2 regions of the Paenibacillus sp. FSL R7-0297 genome follow, and region 1 is predicted to be linked to the other one. Evidence: a T-box and tRNA genes for the amino acid it is inferred to sense, from the RefSeq annotation. Region 1 holds a T-box; the other holds one or more tRNA genes.
The links. A T-box is a leader RNA that pairs with one kind of tRNA and senses whether it is charged. The one in region 1 lies ahead of MKZ24_RS24895 (tryptophan--tRNA ligase), so its partner is inferred to be a tRNA-Trp.
Positions count from the first base shown of each region.

Region 2: it has a tRNA-Trp gene. The T-box ahead of MKZ24_RS24895 (tryptophan--tRNA ligase) is inferred to sense a tRNA for this amino acid. The anticodon was not compared.

Region 1 is NZ_JBBPAQ010000001.1:5,644,197-5,653,845, reverse strand. Features, by position in the region: gene MKZ24_RS24910 (ABC transporter ATP-binding protein) at 1-512, shown strand, start outside; gene MKZ24_RS24905 (ABC transporter ATP-binding protein) at 585-1,298, shown strand; gene MKZ24_RS24900 (hypothetical protein) at 1,291-2,889, shown strand; gene MKZ24_RS24895 (tryptophan--tRNA ligase) at 3,214-4,215, opposite strand; T-box leader at 4,259-4,517, opposite strand; gene MKZ24_RS24890 (serine hydrolase domain-containing protein) at 4,600-5,865, shown strand; gene MKZ24_RS24885 (MerR family transcriptional regulator) at 5,922-6,797, shown strand; gene MKZ24_RS24880 (GNAT family N-acetyltransferase) at 6,820-7,416, shown strand; gene MKZ24_RS24875 (GNAT family N-acetyltransferase) at 7,435-7,908, shown strand; gene MKZ24_RS24870 (ring-cleaving dioxygenase) at 8,232-9,170, shown strand; gene MKZ24_RS24865 (flavin reductase family protein) at 9,200-9,649, shown strand, end outside.
Region 2 is NZ_JBBPAQ010000001.1:2,142,298-2,151,946, reverse strand. Features, by position in the region: gene MKZ24_RS09520 (aldo/keto reductase) at 1-313, shown strand, start outside; gene MKZ24_RS09515 (carotenoid biosynthesis protein) at 386-1,345, opposite strand; gene MKZ24_RS09510 (TetR/AcrR family transcriptional regulator) at 1,502-2,080, shown strand; gene MKZ24_RS33080 (hypothetical protein) at 2,249-2,476, shown strand; partial or broken gene MKZ24_RS09505 (MFS transporter) at 2,397-2,687, shown strand; tRNA gene MKZ24_RS09500 (tRNA-Leu) at 2,842-2,920, opposite strand; tRNA gene MKZ24_RS09495 (tRNA-Cys) at 2,957-3,030, opposite strand; tRNA gene MKZ24_RS09490 (tRNA-Gly) at 3,037-3,111, opposite strand; tRNA gene MKZ24_RS09485 (tRNA-Gln) at 3,118-3,192, opposite strand; tRNA gene MKZ24_RS09480 (tRNA-His) at 3,211-3,286, opposite strand; tRNA gene MKZ24_RS09475 (tRNA-His) at 3,336-3,411, opposite strand; tRNA gene MKZ24_RS09470 (tRNA-Trp) at 3,438-3,511, opposite strand; tRNA gene MKZ24_RS09465 (tRNA-Tyr) at 3,517-3,602, opposite strand; tRNA gene MKZ24_RS09460 (tRNA-Thr) at 3,608-3,683, opposite strand; tRNA gene MKZ24_RS09455 (tRNA-Phe) at 3,704-3,779, opposite strand; tRNA gene MKZ24_RS09450 (tRNA-Asp) at 3,799-3,876, opposite strand; tRNA gene MKZ24_RS09445 (tRNA-Met) at 3,881-3,957, opposite strand; tRNA gene MKZ24_RS09440 (tRNA-Val) at 3,992-4,067, opposite strand; tRNA gene MKZ24_RS09435 (tRNA-Glu) at 4,184-4,258, opposite strand; tRNA gene MKZ24_RS09430 (tRNA-Ser) at 4,289-4,378, opposite strand; tRNA gene MKZ24_RS09425 (tRNA-Asn) at 4,382-4,457, opposite strand; rRNA gene MKZ24_RS09420 (23S ribosomal RNA) at 4,521-7,449, opposite strand; rRNA gene MKZ24_RS09415 (16S ribosomal RNA) at 7,838-9,395, opposite strand.

The sequences.
Region 1 (9,649 bases):
TGCGCAGAACGGGAATGGGCTTTGTGTTTCAGCAGCCGACACTAATGAAGAACTTGAACATCCTGGATAATATTATCCTTCCATCCATGCGTGACAACAGACGAAACGCCGCAGGGATTACAGAGCAAGCAAGACAGCTTATGCAGAAGGTGGGAATCGCGGAGCTGGCGAAGCGGGATATTACGCAGGCCTCGGGAGGGCAGCTTCAGCGTGCAGGGATATGCCGCGCATTGATGAGCAGCCCGAGAATTATTTTTGGTGACGAGCCGACCGGTGCGCTTAACCTGAAAGCTGCCCAGGAGATCATGGACCTGCTGTCCGAGATCAATGCGGAGGGTACGGCGGTCATGCTGGTCACTCATGATGCAACGATTGCAGCGAAGACGGAGCGGATTATGTTCATGTGTGACGGCAGAATTGTGAGCGAAATGCGGCTGCCAAAATACAGCGGCAAGGATATTGAGGAGCGGGTGAACAAGCTCACGGCGAAAATGCGGGAGATTGGTATTTAGTGAAAATGAACGATTAGCGCAGGCTATACGTATTATAGTTATTTGCTAACACCAATGAAGAGGTGAGAGGAAATGCTGACGATCAAACATTTTACGAAGAGTTATAAGGGCGGAAAAAAGGCAGTGGATGACCTCAGTTTAGTGGTCGAGCGGGGCGATATCTATGGCTTCATCGGTCACAACGGGGCGGGCAAAACAACGACTATCCGCGCTGTAGTGGGCGTGCTTGATTTTGAAGAAGGGGAAATTGAAATTGATGGAATCTCCATTAAAAAAGATCCGTTAGCCTGCAAGGCGAAACTTGCCTATATTCCGGATAATCCCGATCTGTACGATCATCTTACCGGCATTCAGTACTTGAATTTCATCGGCGATCTCTTTGGCGTATCCAAGGCAAACCGTGAGCGGCTCATCCAGAAATACAGTGATGCTTTTCAGCTTACGGCCAATTTGGGCGATATGATCTCCTCGTATTCTCACGGGATGAAGCAGAAGCTCGCCATCATCTCCGCGCTCATTCATGAGCCTAAGCTCTTAGTGCTCGATGAACCTTTTGTAGGCCTTGATCCCAAAGCTGCGCATACGCTGAAGACCATCATGGCTGAGCTGTGCAGCAGCGGCGGGGCGATCTTCTTCTCGACACATGTGCTGGATACGGCCGAGAAGATTTGCAATAAGATCGCGATCATTAAGGGAGGCCAGCTGATTGCCCATGGTAGCACTGAAGAGGTGAAGGGCAAGAATAGCCTTGAGGAAGTATTCATGGAGCTGATCGACAATGATTAATATCTGGAGGTTAACGAAGCTGCAGCTGATGTCCTCCTTCGGCCTTAATAAAGCACTGCATACCAAAGATCCTGCAGAGAGACGCAAGGCGCTGCTGCTCAGCCTAACAATTATCGCTGGTGTACTTATGATAGGAGCGATGTCTTTCAGCTACAGCTTCATGATGGCTAAGGCTTTTGAAGAGCTCGGACGGATGGATTTGCTGCTGGCCATTATGATGGCTGTCACTTCGATGGTCGGGTTCTTCACAACGGTCTATAAGGCCAGTGGTGTATTATTCAGCTATAAGGACTATGATATGGTGATGTCGCTGCCGGTGAAGACGAGTCATGTTGTTGCGAGCCGTGTGCTTCAGCTATATGTGATGAATCTGTTTTTCACCCTGCTGGTTATGCTGCCGGCCGGTACGGTATATGCGATGCAAGTGAATCCGGGTGTGATTTTTTATCTGTTTTTTCTAATGACGCTTCTATTCATCACCTTACTGCCGATTATAGCGGCAACGATTATTGGCTCATTGATCAGCTGGATATCTTCAAGGTTTAGAGCAAGCAAGCTGATTAGTATACTCTTCACTTTTGCCTTCATTATTGTACTCATGCTGGGTTCATTTAATCTTAACGGAGACGAGCAGGAGCTTGCGGATTTAGGGGCTGGGCTGGGTGATGCGATCTTTAAGCTGTATCCTCTGGCTTCCGTGTATGTGGATGCTGTCTGCTCGTACCAGGTACCTTCATTGATCTTCTTTATTGCTCTGTCTGTACTTGCATTTGTACTCTTCTCCACAGTGCTGGCAACACGGTACAAAGCTATCCATACGGGACTAATGACAAGCCACGCAGGCAGCAAATATACTATGAAGCCGTTGCAGGCAAATTCTGCATTCAAGGCGTTGTATCTCAAGGAGCTGCGCCGCTACTTCAGTTCTACTAATTATGTGCTGAACACAGGCATTGGTATGGTTCTGTTACTGGTAATGTCGGTTTCCTTATTGTTCCTCAGTTCAGAGAAGCTCGGAGCCTTGCTTGAAATTCCGCAATTATCACAGTATTTGAGCACGCTGAGTCCGCTTGTGGTTTCCTTATTTGTGATTATTAGCTGCACCACGGCAAGTTCGATTTCGCTTGAAGGGAATCATCTGTGGATTTTACAAAGCTCGCCCGTCTCTAAACCTACCATTATCCTCAGTAAAGTTGCCGTGAATCTCACCCTTACGTTGCCAGTCATTGCCGTAAGCTGGGTACTGCTTATCTATACACTGGGGACTGGATGGGCCGAAAGTATATTAATGCTTGTGATCCCAGTGATCTACGCTTGTTACTCTGCCATGCTGGGCGTTATTGTGAACCTGAAGCTGCCTAAGCTGGAATGGACAAATGAGGTTGCGGTAATCAAGCAGAGTGCAGCAGTGCTGGTGTCGATGATTCTCGGATTCATCAGTCTGGCTGCTCCAGCGGCTCTATTCATGCTTCTTAGTAATGTGAATGGAAATCTCCTTATGCTGATATACGCAGTTATAATGGCAGGGGGCTGCGCCGGAATGTACAGGTATATACGGGTTAGCGGGGAGCGGTTGTTTCAGAGGCTGTAGCACACAAAAGAAACCACTCTTAAAATAGGATTAAACCTTTCTAAGAAGTGGTTTCTTTGTGTTGTCTATGAACAAAGCTCATCATAGCCCCTCATGTTAATCTATTAAGGTTTAGTAACGCAGGCCATAAAAACCAGTATCATCGCATGCGCATCCGGGGAACGGGCTGGAGGATGGCATCCATATCCGTTACTGACATTCTGGAAATTATACGTTGAGTTACGTACGTTCACCGATATTCCTCCCACCAGTCTATTTTATATCATGTATGGACTTGATAATTTTACCATATCACCCGCTTAGGCTAAACTCCGCTCCATGGATCTATTTATATCGTCCGATCCTGGATTTGACCTGGGCAAGCAGAGGTGCAGCTAGGGCTCTTGCCTTCCGGGCACCTTCACTCAGGATCGCGTCGATCTGCTCTGGCGCTGCCATTAACTCATTGTATTTGTTCCGGGGTTCCTCCAGTGCAGCATTAACCACCTGAAACAGCTCCTGCTTAGCCTCACCCCAACTGATGCCGCTTAGATATTGGTTCCTGAAATCCTGTACTTGAGCGGGAGCCGCAAACTCTTTGTACAGCAAGAAAATATTAGACGTATCCGGGTCTTTCGGTTCCTCGGGAGGTGTAGAGTCTGTTTTGATTTTGCTGATCAGCTTCTTCAGGTTCTCTGGTGTTTCGAACAGCGGAATCGTATTATTATAGCTTTTGCTCATCTTCCGCCCGTCCAGCCCTGGAATCACGGATGTGTTCTCATCGACCCTATAATCAGGCAGCTTGAAGGTATCCCCATAAATCCGGTTGAAGCCTTCGGCAATATCCCTGGCGATCTCCACATGCTGAATCTGGTCTTTACCGACAGGGACCTTGTCTGATTGAAACAGCAGAATGTCCGCTGCCATCAGAACCGGATAAGTGAACAGGCCCATATTGACTCCGGTATCCGCATCCACGCCTGATTGAATATTTTGTTCATGAATGGCTTTGTACGCATGGGCACGGTTCATTAGACCTTTGGACGTCAGGCAAGATAGAATCCAGTGAAGCTCGAAGATCTCCGGCACATCAGATTGTCGATAAAAGATTACCCGCTCCGGGTCCAGTCCCAGTGCCAGCCATGTAGCTGCGATACCATAAGACAGATTACGAAACTCGTCTCTGTCCTGTATGAAAGTTAATCCATGATAGTCAGCGATAAAATAAAGCGCAGTACAATCACTGGCCCCGGCGAGTTGCAGTGCAGGCTTGATCGCTCCGATGTAATTCCCCAGATGGACTTTGCCCGTAGGCTTAATTCCGGTTAATACAATTTCCTTACTCATGTTATCCCTCCGTTTATGTATCAAAAAGGGGTCCTCTCATCCTGAAAAGGACGAGAGAACCCCGTGGTACCACCTTAATTAGCCCGGATTGTGATCCGGACCCGCTTAAACGTATCGTGACATCGCTATATGCCCTGAATACGCGTCTCTTGTAACGATGAGACCTTCGCCAAAGCCTACTTCCTGAAGGTTCGGTTTGGATGCTCAGAAGCCCACTTCGGCATAATCCCTACACTGATTCGCACCGGCCATCAGCTCTCTGGAGTATTCGTTATGCGTACTCTCTTCGTCATTGCAAAGTTGTATAATATTGTATTACTGTATTTTTACAACATCTAAGGGTGAATGTCAATTGATAGTTAAAACAGATTAGGGAGTGAGTCCGTGCGGACATTACGTGAAAAGCTTGAGGATTATACGAATGAGTACCTGAAGCTGTGGGATTTTTACGGGGTTATTCAAGTTACCCGGAAGGGCGAAGTACTCTTTGAGAAGGCCTGCGGCTATGCGAGTATTGAGTTTGGAATTAAAAATGATATGCATTCATGCTTCTCACTTGCTTCCATGTCTAAACAGTTTACGGCTTTTGCAGTTATGCTTCTATGTGACAGGCAGGTGCTGGATATCGATCAATCCGCACAGCTATATCTACCTGCAGATCTGAAAATTGATGAGTCTATTACCGTACATCATTTATTGTCACACACATCCGGTTTATATAATTTTTATAATTTTGAGAATGATTTTTTCGGCGGATATAACAGAATGAATTACTCACAGACGGAGTACTTCCAGCAGTATATCAACAAGAAGCCCACAAAGCCGGCGGGTACAGAATATGATTATAATAACTCCAATTATAATTTGCTGGCCTGGATTATTGAGCATGTTTCGGGAGAGAAGTATGGGGATTTCCTTCAAAAGCATCTCTTCCGGCCTTTAGCTATGTCTAACAGCGTTGTTGACGACGGGTGCCGGGTGATGGTTAACAGAGCAAGCAATTATGCCAAGGATTTCGCCGAAACGGTCAAATGCCCGTATCACAACGAGAAGTTCAGCATTGGTGCAGGTGCGGTGGTTTCGGACTGCGAGGATTTGCACAAATGGTATGCCTGTCTGCGGGACCGGAAGCTGCTGTCACCGGAGGCATATGCCAGATTTTTCACCGAGAACGATAACAACTACTGCTATGGCTTGGAGCATCACCACCTTTACGGCCAAGACAGATATGCCCATGGCGGGGATCACCTTGGGGTCAGCACCTATATGCAGAATTTTTTTGCTGAAGACATCTGTATTCTTATTCTGTCAAACAATGAAGCTATTAATCAGTACCGGCTGGGCAATACAATCTCAGATATTCTGCATAATGTTGAGGTGAAGGCTCCGGTTCGGCATCCTGAAGTTCACTTCAGTGAGCGCAGCCTACGGATGTACTGCGGAACGTACCTGGAAGACAAAATCCAGATAGAAATCATAAACGGGAAATTATATTTCACGAGATTCTCCGGCAATTTTCATATTGAGCTCTATCCAGTAGGTGAGGGAGTATTTGTCCAAAGATATTATGACCAGACCCATCCCTACAGGATCGCAGAGAATGAGATGGGTGAGATGACTTTTTTCGGGCACACCAGGATTACTTCTTGATATTGACGCAGCGTCAAGTGATACGATAGCTATGAGATCTCAGAGAGGAGAGCGAAATGAACAGATCTGTTGCTATACAAGAAATGTCGGAGCAGCTGGGGCTGACGAGCCGTACGCTGCGCCACTGGGAAGCGGAAGGGTTATTCCAAAGCGATAGAGATGTTTCCTCCGGTTGGCGTGTGTACGACGAACATGCACTGGCATGTATTCGGATAACAGCGATGCTGCGGAAGATGGACATTCCGATCAAAGAAATAAAGACTGTCCTTATAGCGAATTCAATAGCCGGACTTAGTAAAGTCATAGAGAAGAAAGTGAACTCTCTTAAGAAGCAAAGAGAACAGGTAGGGCTTGTTGAGAAGCAGTTGACCCGGGTCCTGGAATACCTTGAGAGGCAGAACGAAGGAAATCTGGTCCTGGATGATATCCTTATGGAGACGGAGGCTGTATTTATGAGCAGTTTAACGGAACAGCATGTATTCAAAATCATTGACTTAGCACCCATGAGAGTCGCTTTTCATATTGTCGTGGACGTATCCCCCGAGGACAAAGTGATGGGGCCGCTGATGGATTGGCTGAGGTCAGCGAATCTGCTCGGCACGGCGCGTTTCTTCGGCGGGAACATGAAGCCTATGCCCGGCAGTGCCGGCAAACCTTATGGCTATGGAATGTGTGCGACCATTCCTGAGGGCGTTGTTGTGCCGGAGCCCTTTAAGGAAATGACGCTGCCCGGAGGATTATTTGCGATGCTGGAAAGCAGCGACGACATTGGCGGATCATGGAAGACACTGATGAATCAGTTATCACAAAGTAAGAAATACCGCTCTGACCGCGGACGGCTCTGCCTGGAAGAGCATATCCGTAATGATCATCCGGAAGGCAGCGGTAATCTGTATTATTTGAACCTGCTGGAGCCGGTGTTATTGAAATAAGTGTAAACGGCGGACTTCCTTAGTGAAGTTCCGCCTGTTTGCATTCAAGAATCTACATGCAATATATCATGGTGGAATGATGTATTTCATTGTAATATTTGTAAGTGTATTTGAAGAGGAAATGGGGAGGGACATGGGAATAGAATTTAGGAAAATAAGTGAGTTCGGGCGGGGAACACTCTTTGAATTATTGAAAGATGCCTATGCCTTTAATTGCCGGTATGAGCAAAGCTGCCTTGCTGAATGGCGGGAATTTGACAACTTTTTCTTTGATAATCTGCAAATTGCCGATAAATACGGATTCATCACAACGCTAAACGGTGAAGCCATCGGATTTGTTACCTGGGACCCGAGGAACCTGCCAGAGGTTGCGGAAATAGGCCACAACTGCATTGCTTCAGCACACAAAGGTAAAGGTTACAGTAAGATGCAGCTTCAAGAAGCAGTGAATAGAATCCTCCAAAAAGAAGTCCGTAAAATTATTGTAACAACGAATGATGATCTGGTCCCTGCCCGGCGGATGTATGAGAGTATCGGGTTCACTCTGGCGCGTAGAAGACCGAATAATCATATTGCCGGATTGGATGGCGAACACTTGGATTATGTATATTTTGTATAAAATCTGGAGGTACATAGGATGGAAGTGACATTAAGTAAAGCGGTAGTGGAAGATGCGGCGGCGATTCATGAAATGCAAACCCGGGCGTTCCTGCCCCTACTCGAGAAATATCAGGATCATGATACGAACCCGGCCAATGAAACCCTAGAAAGAGTAATGGAGCGGTTCAATCAAGCATGTGTAGATTATTACATCATCCGGAATGCCGGTGTTGCGGCTGGTAGTATTAGAGTCGTGAAGAAAGGGGATAATCATTACTGGATCGGCACAACATTCATCTTGCCGGAATATCAGGGTCAAGGACTTGCCCAGCAAGTTTTCACCCAGATTGAGCGCATCTATGCTGACGCTAAGTCTTGGGGGCTGGCTACCATCGTGCAAGATGAAAGAAACTGCTACTTGTATGAGAAGCTGGGTTACAGAAGAACAGGTGAGACCAAAGAGATCAATGACAAGCTGACGTTGTGCTTTTATGAAAAAAAGCTTGTTTAAGGTTCACGTTAACGTTAAGAGATGAAGCTATAAAATGTTGTATTTATTGCAACTTTGATTCATAAGTAACTAAGTTTTCAAGGGATTGTTGTATGAAAATTTTCGATTAGGGACGTTTTAAGGAGGAGAATGTTGCATTTTGTGCAGGATTGTAAATCGTAAGAGATATAGACAAACGCTTGACAAACGGATTAATAAAAAGTAAAGTGAGAATATAAATTATCTTAACTTAAAGATAATATTCAACCTAATATCTTAAAGTAAAGATATTATAAGCTGTACTAGTTGCTACTTAAAATTTATCAAAACAGGAGTGAATTCAAATGAATAAACAAACTATGGGCATTCATCATATCACCGCAATTGTCGGCCATCCGCAGGAAAATATGGATTTCTATGCAGGCGTATTGGGACTCCGGCTGGTTAAGCAAACCGTCAATTTCGACGATCCCGGAACGTATCACTTTTACTTCGGCAACAATGGTGGCAAGCCGGGGACCATTATCACCTTCTTCCCTTGGGCAGATGCGTATCAGGGTAAAATCGGCGGGGGTCAGGTCGGCGTTACTTCATATGTGATTCCGGTAGGGGCGATGGCTTTCTGGAGAGAAAGACTGACGAAGTTTAAGGTTGCTTTTACCGAAATGGAGCGGTTTGGCGAGCAGTACCTGGAATTCGATGATCCGCATGGTCTTCATCTCGAACTGGTGGAACGGGAGGCAGGAGAACGTAACGAATGGACCTTCGGCGGGGTAACACCAGAGGTTGCGATCAAGGGCTTCGGCGGTGCTACACTACTGTCCACGCATCCGGAACAAACGGCGGAGCTGCTGGAGAAGGTAATGGGACTTACATTCGTAGGACAAGAAGGCGATGTCGCCCGTTACCATTCTACTGCGGACATCGGAAATGTAGTTGAACTCAAGGTAACTGCGGTGCAGCGCGGCGAAATGGGTGTCGGCACCGTGCATCATATTGCCTGGAGAGCGAAGGATGATCAGGATCAGCTTGAATGGCAGGATGTTGTGCATGATAATGGATATGGAGTAACGCCAGTTCAGGACCGGAATTACTTCAATGCCATCTATTTCAGAGAGCATGGGGAGATCCTGTTTGAGATTGCTACTGATCCTCCAGGCTTCGCCCATGATGAATCGCCGGAAACAATGGGTAGCCACCTGATGCTGCCGGAACAATATGAGCCGCACAGAGAACAGCTTGAGCAGGTATTGCTGCCTTTTACCGTAAGAGCAGTAGATTAACCGACTTTCAGAGAAGAGGGGATGCTAAAATGATTTCAATTGATCCACTGCAGAATACCGAGCGGGATAATTATAAGCTTCTCACCGGGAGCATTATCCCGCGGCCGATTGCTTTTGTCACGACGATGTCGGGAGAGGGGAGCTTGAATGGTGCGCCGTTCAGCTATTTCAATATTGTTTCCTCCAATCCGCCGATGATCTCCATCTCGATTCAGCATGCTGCGGGCCAGTCCAAGGATACGGCACGGAATATTAAGCAGACGAAGGAGTTTGTCGTTCATATTGTGGATCAGCAGAATGTCAGGCAGGTAAATATCACCGCAGCGCCCCTGCCTCCGGACCAGAGTGAAGTAGCTTTAGCGGGACTGACGCCGGTAGATAGCCTGCAGATTGCTGTTCCGGGGGTTAAGGAAGCGAAGGTGCGGATGGAATGTACACTTGAGCATTGCCTGGAGCTGCCTAATAATGACCTGATTATC
Region 2 (9,649 bases), 3.5 Mb from region 1:
ATACAGCCGTCTGCATGACATGACCATCCAGCCTTGGTCCCCGTTCCAATACGGTTTCTTTGAAGGCGTATTCCTCGGCAATGAGAAGTTCCCGGAGGTGAATGAAGTCATTAACCGTCTGGCTGCGGAAAAAGGTGTAGCAGATACCGCCATCGCAATCGCCTGGCTACTGAGACATCCGGCTAAGATGCAGCCGATTGTCGGTACCACCAACACTAAGCGTCTGCTGGATATCGCCAAAGCTTCCGATATAACCCTCAGCCGCCAGGAATGGTATGAGATCTACCGCGCGGCAGGGAATGTGCTTCCTTAACCAAGAAGGCAAAAAGAAAACACCGCCAGCTTTAGACGAAAGAGGTCTAGAGCCAGGCGGTGTTTTCTTTAACTACCTCGCAATTGGGCTTGCCTTTTTACCCATCATATAAATTCCAATCCAGGCAAACATTAATACTATCTGAGCTAGAACGACCAACCACAGTACTTCCGTGTAGCCTCCTATAAGGCAAAATATAGTATTAACCAGGGGGAACCCCAAGAACGTAAACATGATCGGAAAATCTTTTTTGGGAGTGATTGAATAATTAACCTTCCGGTCCCAGAACTTTAGGAAAGCTAATGCTAAAACTCCGATTGTAATTACAGAAAGTGCAATCAAATTCACCCATTGCATATTAGAGGTTCTTTCGAAGAATGGCCCCATATAATTAAAGAAGTTAGATAAAGGTGAGAACATACAAGCCAATGACGCAATTGCCGCCAGAAACGGATAAATGTAACCAACGGATTTACTGTAGCCTTTCTTTTTATGCCACCATTCACCAATTAGAATAAAGACTGTCCAATATCCCGCTATATAAATCCATCCTGTAAAATTCATCACAGGTTCCCCATAGATTTGAGGTTCACCGGCCAGCGGATAATACGTCCATCTTGCAATGCTTCCTTCCATGGTCTGAAATATCTGTTTAACGGCCACCGGATCCAATGAAAAGTCAAACACCATAGCGCTTAATCCCGTAATAAAGGGTTTAGTCCAGGACGGTATATTTACAGACTTTAGAACACGCAAAGTTGAATAAATGATCAGAAACTCAATTATAGGGACAGTAATAGGTATATTAAATAACATTAAAATACTCCGCCCATAGGCGTAGAAACCTTCCCCAAGAGATGACGCAGTAATTTCAAAAACAGCTGCGTAAAAAAACACAAAACCTATAAATTGCATTAGAACCGTTTTAGGATGTTCTTCCTTATCAAGGATATAGAAAACCATTAGAACAGCAGCAATTAATACCATAATATCTTGAATAATCCATACAGGGACTACAGTTATATCTCCCATATTTTACCTCCATTTAATTTAATTTGAATCGAACGTTCAAATAAATTATAATATCACCATGTTAGTAAAACAACAGGCTGTTCGTTTGAATTATGTTAGTTATCATACAAATCACATTAGTTTTGTTCATTTTTTATTTTATATGGGGAGGATATTATGGCAGACAAAAAAGCAGATCACAGAGTGAGATATACAAAAATGGTTATAAAAGAAAGCTTGTTGAAGCTTTTGACAGAACGGTCTATCAATAAAGTTACAGTGACCGACATTTGCAGCGAAGCAAACATTAATCGCAACACCTTTTATTCACACTATGCTAATCAGTTTGAGCTTCTTTCAACGATCGAGAATGATCTTTACGAAGAAATTAAGCAACTTGGGATTAATTCTTCTGACGTTAAAACTCCTGAAAAGCTATCTTATGAATTATGTAAATATATAAAAGCGAATAAAACGATTTGTGAGGTTCTGTTCTCAGAGCATGGCGATAAAGAATTATTAGAAAGAATCCTTTATATCAGTCACGATTTAACCATTGAGCGATGGAAGCAGGAATTAAAATATTTTGATCCACAATTATTTGAGTCTTGGTATACGTTTGCCGCTCATGGCAGTATAGCCATTATAAAAAAGTGGGTGAGTAGTGGTTTGAAGGAAAGCCCCAGTAAAGTTGCAGCTTTTATTGATAAAGCCACAGAGGCAGTATCCAAAGCATTTTATTCCGAAGAATTATAAATTATTTAAAATGAAGCGGACGCTCATTTTTGAGGGCCGCTTCTCTGCTCTTCTGCTGAAGACCAGGCAAGGGGATGGGACTTATGTCTGCTCCTCCAGTATTTTGGGGTCAGTAATAAGAAAAGTGATTCAGCATACCGATAAGTTCGAGAGCCTGGAGGTCAGAACATGGTTTTGGAAACGAAGCAAAGATGCGGCTTTTATCTCGACTCCTATGACCTGATTTATCAAGCCATTGCCAATCAGGATGGTCATAAAGCTGAGGAAGCTGTCCGTCTCCAGAACCGGTATTCGCAAGCAAGCGACACTCTGGTTCATGATCGTAGGAATTATTTTTATCGCAGCGAATTTGCGTGCTCCCCTCACATCGGTGGGACCATTGCTGTTCAGTCGTAATCGGGAGGAGTGACCTTGTATGTTGGAACTGCAATTCTGAGGTTTGCTATTCCCCTATGTAATGTATTACTTCCGAGCCTGATCAAACGGGAGTTTCCGCAGCAAATGGGTACTATGGACAGTGGGATATTCTGTTTCCCTGAATCTATGCGGGGCGGTAGCTTCCGGTATTAGTGTTCCCTTAGCTGTGGGGGCAGGCATGAGGTATCGTTGGTCTAGGTGCGGCTAGAAATCAATTTGTTGGTTCTGATAAAGATTGCCTGGATCTTGATAGTTCTACGCATAACTGGAGTAAGAGAATACAGCTCAAATAAAAAGAAAAAAGAGCCCACCAGAGAATATCTCTGATGAACTCTTTTAGCAGATACCGGCGAGAGGACTCGAACCTCCACGGTTTCCCACTCGATTTTGAGTCGAGCGCGTCTGCCATTCCGCCACGCCGGCATATACATATTATTTACAATTGATTCTAAAATAAAATGGAGGTGCCACCCAGATTTGAACTGGGGATAAAGCTTTTGCAGAGCTTTGCCTTACCACTTGGCTATGGCACCAAAAAATGGAGCGGACGACGGGAATCGAACCCGCGACCCTCGCCTTGGCAAGGCGATGCTCTACCGCTGAGCCACGTCCGCATATAATGGCTGGGGATATAGGAATCGAACCTATGAATGACGGAGTCAAAGTCCGTTGCCTTACCGCTTGGCTAATCCCCAACATTTGATTTAATAAAATGGGGCGACTGATGGGTCTCGAACCCACGAATGCCGGAACCACAATCCGGTGCGTTAACCCCTTCGCCACAGTCGCCATATGAAGCTTATTTAATTGCAATGCCTTATAACTCTTATAAAAGAAATGGGGCGACCGATGGGTCTCGAACCCACGAATGCCGGAACCACAATCCGGTGCGTTAACCACTTCGCCACGATCGCCATATTAAATTTTATAGGATATTACTTGGCAGGGGCAGCAGGAATTGAACCCACACCAACGGTTTTGGAGACCGTTGTTCTACCTTTAAACTATGCCCCTAAAAATGGTGGAGGCTGATGGATTCGAACCACCGAACACGTACGTGAGCAGATTTACAGTCTGATGCGTTTGGCCACTTCGCTAAGCCTCCGAGGATGGTGCCGGCGAGAGGACTTGAACCCCCAACCTACTGATTACAAGTCAGTTGCTCTACCAATTGAGCTACACCGGCGTATTAAGTTGTAAGAAATATGGTGGCGCGGGAGGGAATCGAACCCCCGACACAAGGATTTTCAGTCCTTTGCTCTACCGACTGAGCTACCGAGCCGAACATTTTTTCATAAAGATGGCGGAACCGACGGGATTCGAACCCGCGATCTCCTGCGTGACAGGCAGGCATGTTAGGCCAACTACACCACGGTTCCAAATTGGTTGCGGGGGCAGGATTTGAACCTGCGGCCTTCGGGTTATGAGCCCGACGAGCTACCGGGCTGCTCCACCCCGCGTCAATGTTAAAGATCTATTCTATTAAAAGATAGATGGTGGAGGCTGAGGGGTTCGAACCCCCGACCCTCTGCTTGTAAGGCAGATGCTCTCCCAGCTGAGCTAAGCCTCCATATATGACTCGTATGAGATACTCTCCACTCCGTTACGAGATTGCGATGTATTCCTTACGATGCCTATGCTTCAACGAACCCAGGGAATTCTCATCCCATTAATCGAAGAAGAAATTGGTGACTCGTATGGGATTCGAACCCATGTTACCTCCGTGAAAGGGAGGTGTCTTAACCCCTTGACCAACGAGCCATGCTGTTAACTACTTGTAAAGTAAAGCTACGGAGAGAGAGGGATTCGAACCCTCGAGACGCTTGTGGCGCCTACACGATTTCCAATCGTGCTCCTTCGGCCAAACTCGGACACCTCTCCAAATGGCTCCCCGAACAGGACTCGAACCTGTGACAACTCGATTAACAGTCGAGTGCTCTACCAACTGAGCTATCAGGGAATATACATATCAAGCTTGATCGCCTGAAAACTGAATCCGAAACGAATCTGCGCTCTAAGAAATTTGGATAAGCCCTCGACCGATTAGTATTGGTCAGCTCCGTGCATTGCTGCACTTCCACCTCCAACCTATCTACCTCGTCGTCTTCAAGGGGTCTTACTAGTTGGGAAATCTCATCTTGAGGGGGGCTTCACGCTTAGATGCTTTCAGCGCTTATCCCGTCCGTACGTAGCTACTCAGCCATGCTCCTGGCGGAACAACTGATGCACCAGCGGTACGTCCATCCCGGTCCTCTCGTACTAAGGACAGCTCCTCTCAAATTTCCTGCGCCCACGACAGATAGGGACCGAACTGTCTCACGACGTTCTGAACCCAGCTCGCGTACCGCTTTAATGGGCGAACAGCCCAACCCTTGGGACCTACTTCAGCCCCAGGATGCGATGAGCCGACATCGAGGTGCCAAACCTCCCCGTCGATGTGGACTCTTGGGGGAGATAAGCCTGTTATCCCCAGGGTAGCTTTTATCCGTTGAGCGATGGCCCTTCCATGCGGTACCACCGGATCACTAAGTCCGACTTTCGTCCCTGCTCGACTTGTAGGTCTCGCAGTCAAGCTCCCTTATGCCTTTGCACTCTGCGAATGATTTCCAACCATTCTGAGGGAACCTTTGAACGCCTCCGTTACTCTTTAGGAGGCGACCGCCCCAGTCAAACTGCCCGCCTGACACGGTCCCCGTACCCGCTTAGGGTACTAGGTTAGAACCTAGATACGATCAGGGTGGTATCCCAACGGCGCCTCCGCAGAAGCTTGCGCTCCTGCCTCTACGGCTCCCACCTATCCTGTACAGATCGTACCCAAATTCAATATCAAGCTGCAGTAAAGCTCCATGGGGTCTTTCCGTCTTGTCGCGGGTAACCTGCATCTTCACAGGTATTAAAATTTCACCGGATCTCTCGTTGAGACAGCGCCCAAGTCGTTACGCCATTCGTGCGGGTCAGAATTTACCTGACAAGGAATTTCGCTACCTTAGGACCGTTATAGTTACGGCCGCCGTTTACTGGGGCTTCGGTTCACAGCTTCGGGTTGCCCCTAACCACTCCCCTTAACCTTCCAGCACCGGGCAGGCGTCAGCCCGTATACTTCGCCTTGCGGCTTCGCACAGACCTGTGTTTTTGCTAAACAGTCGCTTGGGCCTTTTCACTGCGGCCCCCTCGGGCTATTCACCCTACCGAGGCACCTCTTCTCCCGAAGTTACGAGGTCATTTTGCCGAGTTCCTTAACGAGAGTTCTTCCGCGCGCCTTAGAATTCTCTTCTCGCCTACCTGTGTCGGTTTGCGGTACGGGCACCTTCTCCTGGCTAGAGGCTTTTCTTGGCAGTGTGAGATCATGACCTTCGCTACTACAATTTTCGCTCCCCATCACAGCCCAGCCTTAATGATGTGCGGATTTGCCTACACATCAGCCTCACTGCTTAGACGGACACATCCATCAGTCCGCGTCACTACCCTCCTGCGTCACCCCATCGCTCATAGCGGATTACGGTGGTACAGTAATTTCAAACTGTTGTCCTTCGACTACGCCTTTCGGCCTCGCCTTAGGTCCCGACTTACCCTGAGCGGACGAGCCTTCCTCAGGAAACCTTGGGCTTTCGGCGGATCAGATTCTCACTGATCTTTTCGTTACTCATACCGGCATTCTCACTTGTATGCTGTCCAGCGCTCCTTACGGTACACCTTCAACCCACATACAACGCTCCCCTACCCCAGATACAAAGTATCTAGCCATAGCTTCGGTGGTGTGTTTAGCCCCGTTACATTTTCGGCGCAGAGTCACTCGACCAGTGAGCTATTACGCACTCTTTCAATGGTGGCTGCTTCTAAGCCAACATCCTGGTTGTCTGTGCAACTCCACATCCTTTCCCACTTAACACACACTTGGGGACCTTAGCTGATGGTCTGGGCTGTTTCCCTTTTGACAATGGATCTTAGCACTCACTGTCTGACTCCCGGCAAGAAGTTAATGGCATTCGGAGTTTGACTGAGCTTGGTAACCCTTGCGGGCCCCGCACCCAATCAGTGCTCTACCTCCACCACTCCATTCACCGAGGCTAGCCCTAAAGCTATTTCGGGGAGAACCAGCTATCTCCGAGTTCGATTGGAATTTCTCCGCTACCCCCACCTCATCCCCGCATTTTTCAACATGCGTGGGTTCGGGCCTCCAGTGCGTGTTACCGCACCTTCACCCTGGACAGGGGTAGATCACACGGTTTCGGGTCTACGTCCACATACTCATTCGCCCTATTCAGACTCGCTTTCGCTGCGGCTCCGTCTTCTCGACTTAACCTTGCATGTTAAACGTAACTCGCCGGTTCATTCTACAAAAGGCACGCCATCACCCAGTAATAGGGCTCTGACTTTTTGTAAGCACACGGTTTCAGGTTCTATTTCACTCCCCTTCCGGGGTGCTTTTCACCTTTCCCTCACGGTACTGTTTCACTATCGGTCGCCAGGTAGTATTTAGCCTTAGCAGATGGTCCTGCTGGATTCATACGGGGTTTCACGTGCCCCGCACTACTCGGGATCCGTCTCGGAGAGAACACAGTTTAGGCTACAGGGCTTTTACCTCTATCGCGGGCCTTTCCAGACCTCTTCGCCTACCATATTCCTTTGTAACTCCATGTGAGACGTCCCACAACCCCAAGGGGCAAGCCCCTTGGTTTAGGCTGTTCCGCGTTCGCTCGCCGCTACTGACGGAATCACTATTGTTTTCTCTTCCTCAGGGTACTTAGATGTTTCAGTTCCCCTGGTCTGCCTCTGCGTATCCTATGTATTCAGATACGAGTAACTGCGAATTACCACAGCTGGGTTTCCCCATTCGGACACCCCCGGATCAAAGCTTGCTTACAGCTCCCCGAGGCAGTTTCGTTGTTCGCCACGTCCTTCGTCGGCTCCTGGCGCCTAGGCATCCTCCGTGTGCTCTTATTAGCTTAACCAATCGCTCCGGTATTGGCTCATTCGCTCATCTTGTTTTAAACAGCGCTTCCGGATGAATCCGTCCGCTAGTCTGTTTAAAGCCAAAAGTCGCTCATAATCCAAAACCATCGCTCAGCATGACTAATAACTATTTCAACTTGCTTACACAAGTTTCAGCTAAAAGATGTTCTAAAACGCAAATTCGTTTCGGTATCCAGTTTTCAAGGATCAAGGTGCTGAAATTTCGGGACAATCACGACTGTGATGTTCGAAAATTCAGACAGTTTAAAGATGAGAGCTTAAACTCTCAAAACTGACCAACGAGTGAGTGTTTGAACCCTAAGGTTCGTTGTGGAAGCTTTAGCTTCCGATTTGAATGTTTCCGTTGCAGGAAACGATTCTCCATAGAAAGGAGGTGATCCAGCCGCACCTTCCGATACGGCTACCTTGTTACGACTTCACCCCAATCATCTACCCCACCTTCGGCGGCTGGCTCCCTTGCGGGTTACCCCACCGACTTCGGGTGTTGTAAACTCTCGTGGTGTGACGGGCGGTGTGTACAAGACCCGGGAACGTATTCACCGCGGCATGCTGATCCGCGATTACTAGCAATTCCGACTTCATGCAGGCGAGTTGCAGCCTGCAATCCGAACTGAGACCGGCTTTGCTGGGATTGGCTCCACCTCGCGGTTTCGCTTCCCGTTGTACCGGCCATTGTAGTACGTGTGTAGCCCAGGTCATAAGGGGCATGATGATTTGACGTCATCCCCACCTTCCTCCGGTTTGTCACCGGCAGTCACTCTAGAGTGCCCAGCCTTACCTGCTGGCAACTAAAGTCAAGGGTTGCGCTCGTTGCGGGACTTAACCCAACATCTCACGACACGAGCTGACGACAACCATGCACCACCTGTCTCCGATGCTCCGAAGAGGGGCACTATCTCTAATGCTTTCATCGGGATGTCAAGACCTGGTAAGGTTCTTCGCGTTGCTTCGAATTAAACCACATACTCCACTGCTTGTGCGGGTCCCCGTCAATTCCTTTGAGTTTCAGTCTTGCGACCGTACTCCCCAGGCGGAGTGCTTACTGTGTTAACTTCGGCACCAAGGGTATCGAAACCCCTAACACCTAGCACTCATCGTTTACGGCGTGGACTACCAGGGTATCTAATCCTGTTTGCTCCCCACGCTTTCGCGCCTCAGCGTCAGTTACAGCCCAGAAAGTCGCCTTCGCCACTGGTGTTCCTCCACATATCTACGCATTTCACCGCTACACGTGGAATTCCACTTTCCTCTTCTGTACTCAAGTCACCCAGTTTCCAGTGCGACCCCAGGTTGAGCCCAAGGTTTAAACACCAGACTTAAATGACCGCCTGCGCGCGCTTTACGCCCAATAATTCCGGACAACGCTTGCCCCCTACGTATTACCGCGGCTGCTGGCACGTAGTTAGCCGGGGCTTTCTTCTCAGGTACCGTCACTCCGGTAGCAGTTACTCTACCGGACGTTCTTCCCTGGCAACAGAGCTTTACGATCCGAAAACCTTCATCACTCACGCGGCATTGCTCCGTCAGGCTTTCGCCCATTGCGGAAGATTCCCTACTGCTGCCTCCCGTAGGAGTCTGGGCCGTGTCTCAGTCCCAGTGTGGCCGTTCACCCTCTCAGGTCGGCTACGCATCGTCGCCTTGGTGAGCCGTTACCCCACCAACTAGCTAATGCGCCGCAGGCCCATCCCCAAGTGGCAGATTGCTCCGCCTTTCATTCTCTCTTCAGGAGAGGAAAGAAATTATCCGGTATTAGCTACCGTTTCCGGTAGTTATCCCAGTCTTGAGGGCAGGTTGCCTACGTGTTACTCACCCGTCCGCCGCTAAATTCATTTGAAAGCAAGCTTTCAAATGAACTCCGCTCGACTTGCATGTATTAGGCATGCCGCCAGCGTTCGTCCTGAGCCAGGATCAAACTCTCCAAATTGGTTTTAGAAAGAGCGATTGCTCATTTTGAAACATCTGACGAGAATTTTCATTCTCTTTTTTGGATCTCGCCGAAGCGATCTCCCACTCACTCGTTGTTCAGTTTTCAAAGATCAATGTCTCATCTTTTGTCGCCGTTATTTGTTTCAGCAGCGACCTTTATAATATATCACAGCGCCCTCGTTTTAGTCAACCTTTTTTTTGATTTCTTTTTTTGGCTGATTTACGACTGCTTTGCAGCGCATCGTTATGTCA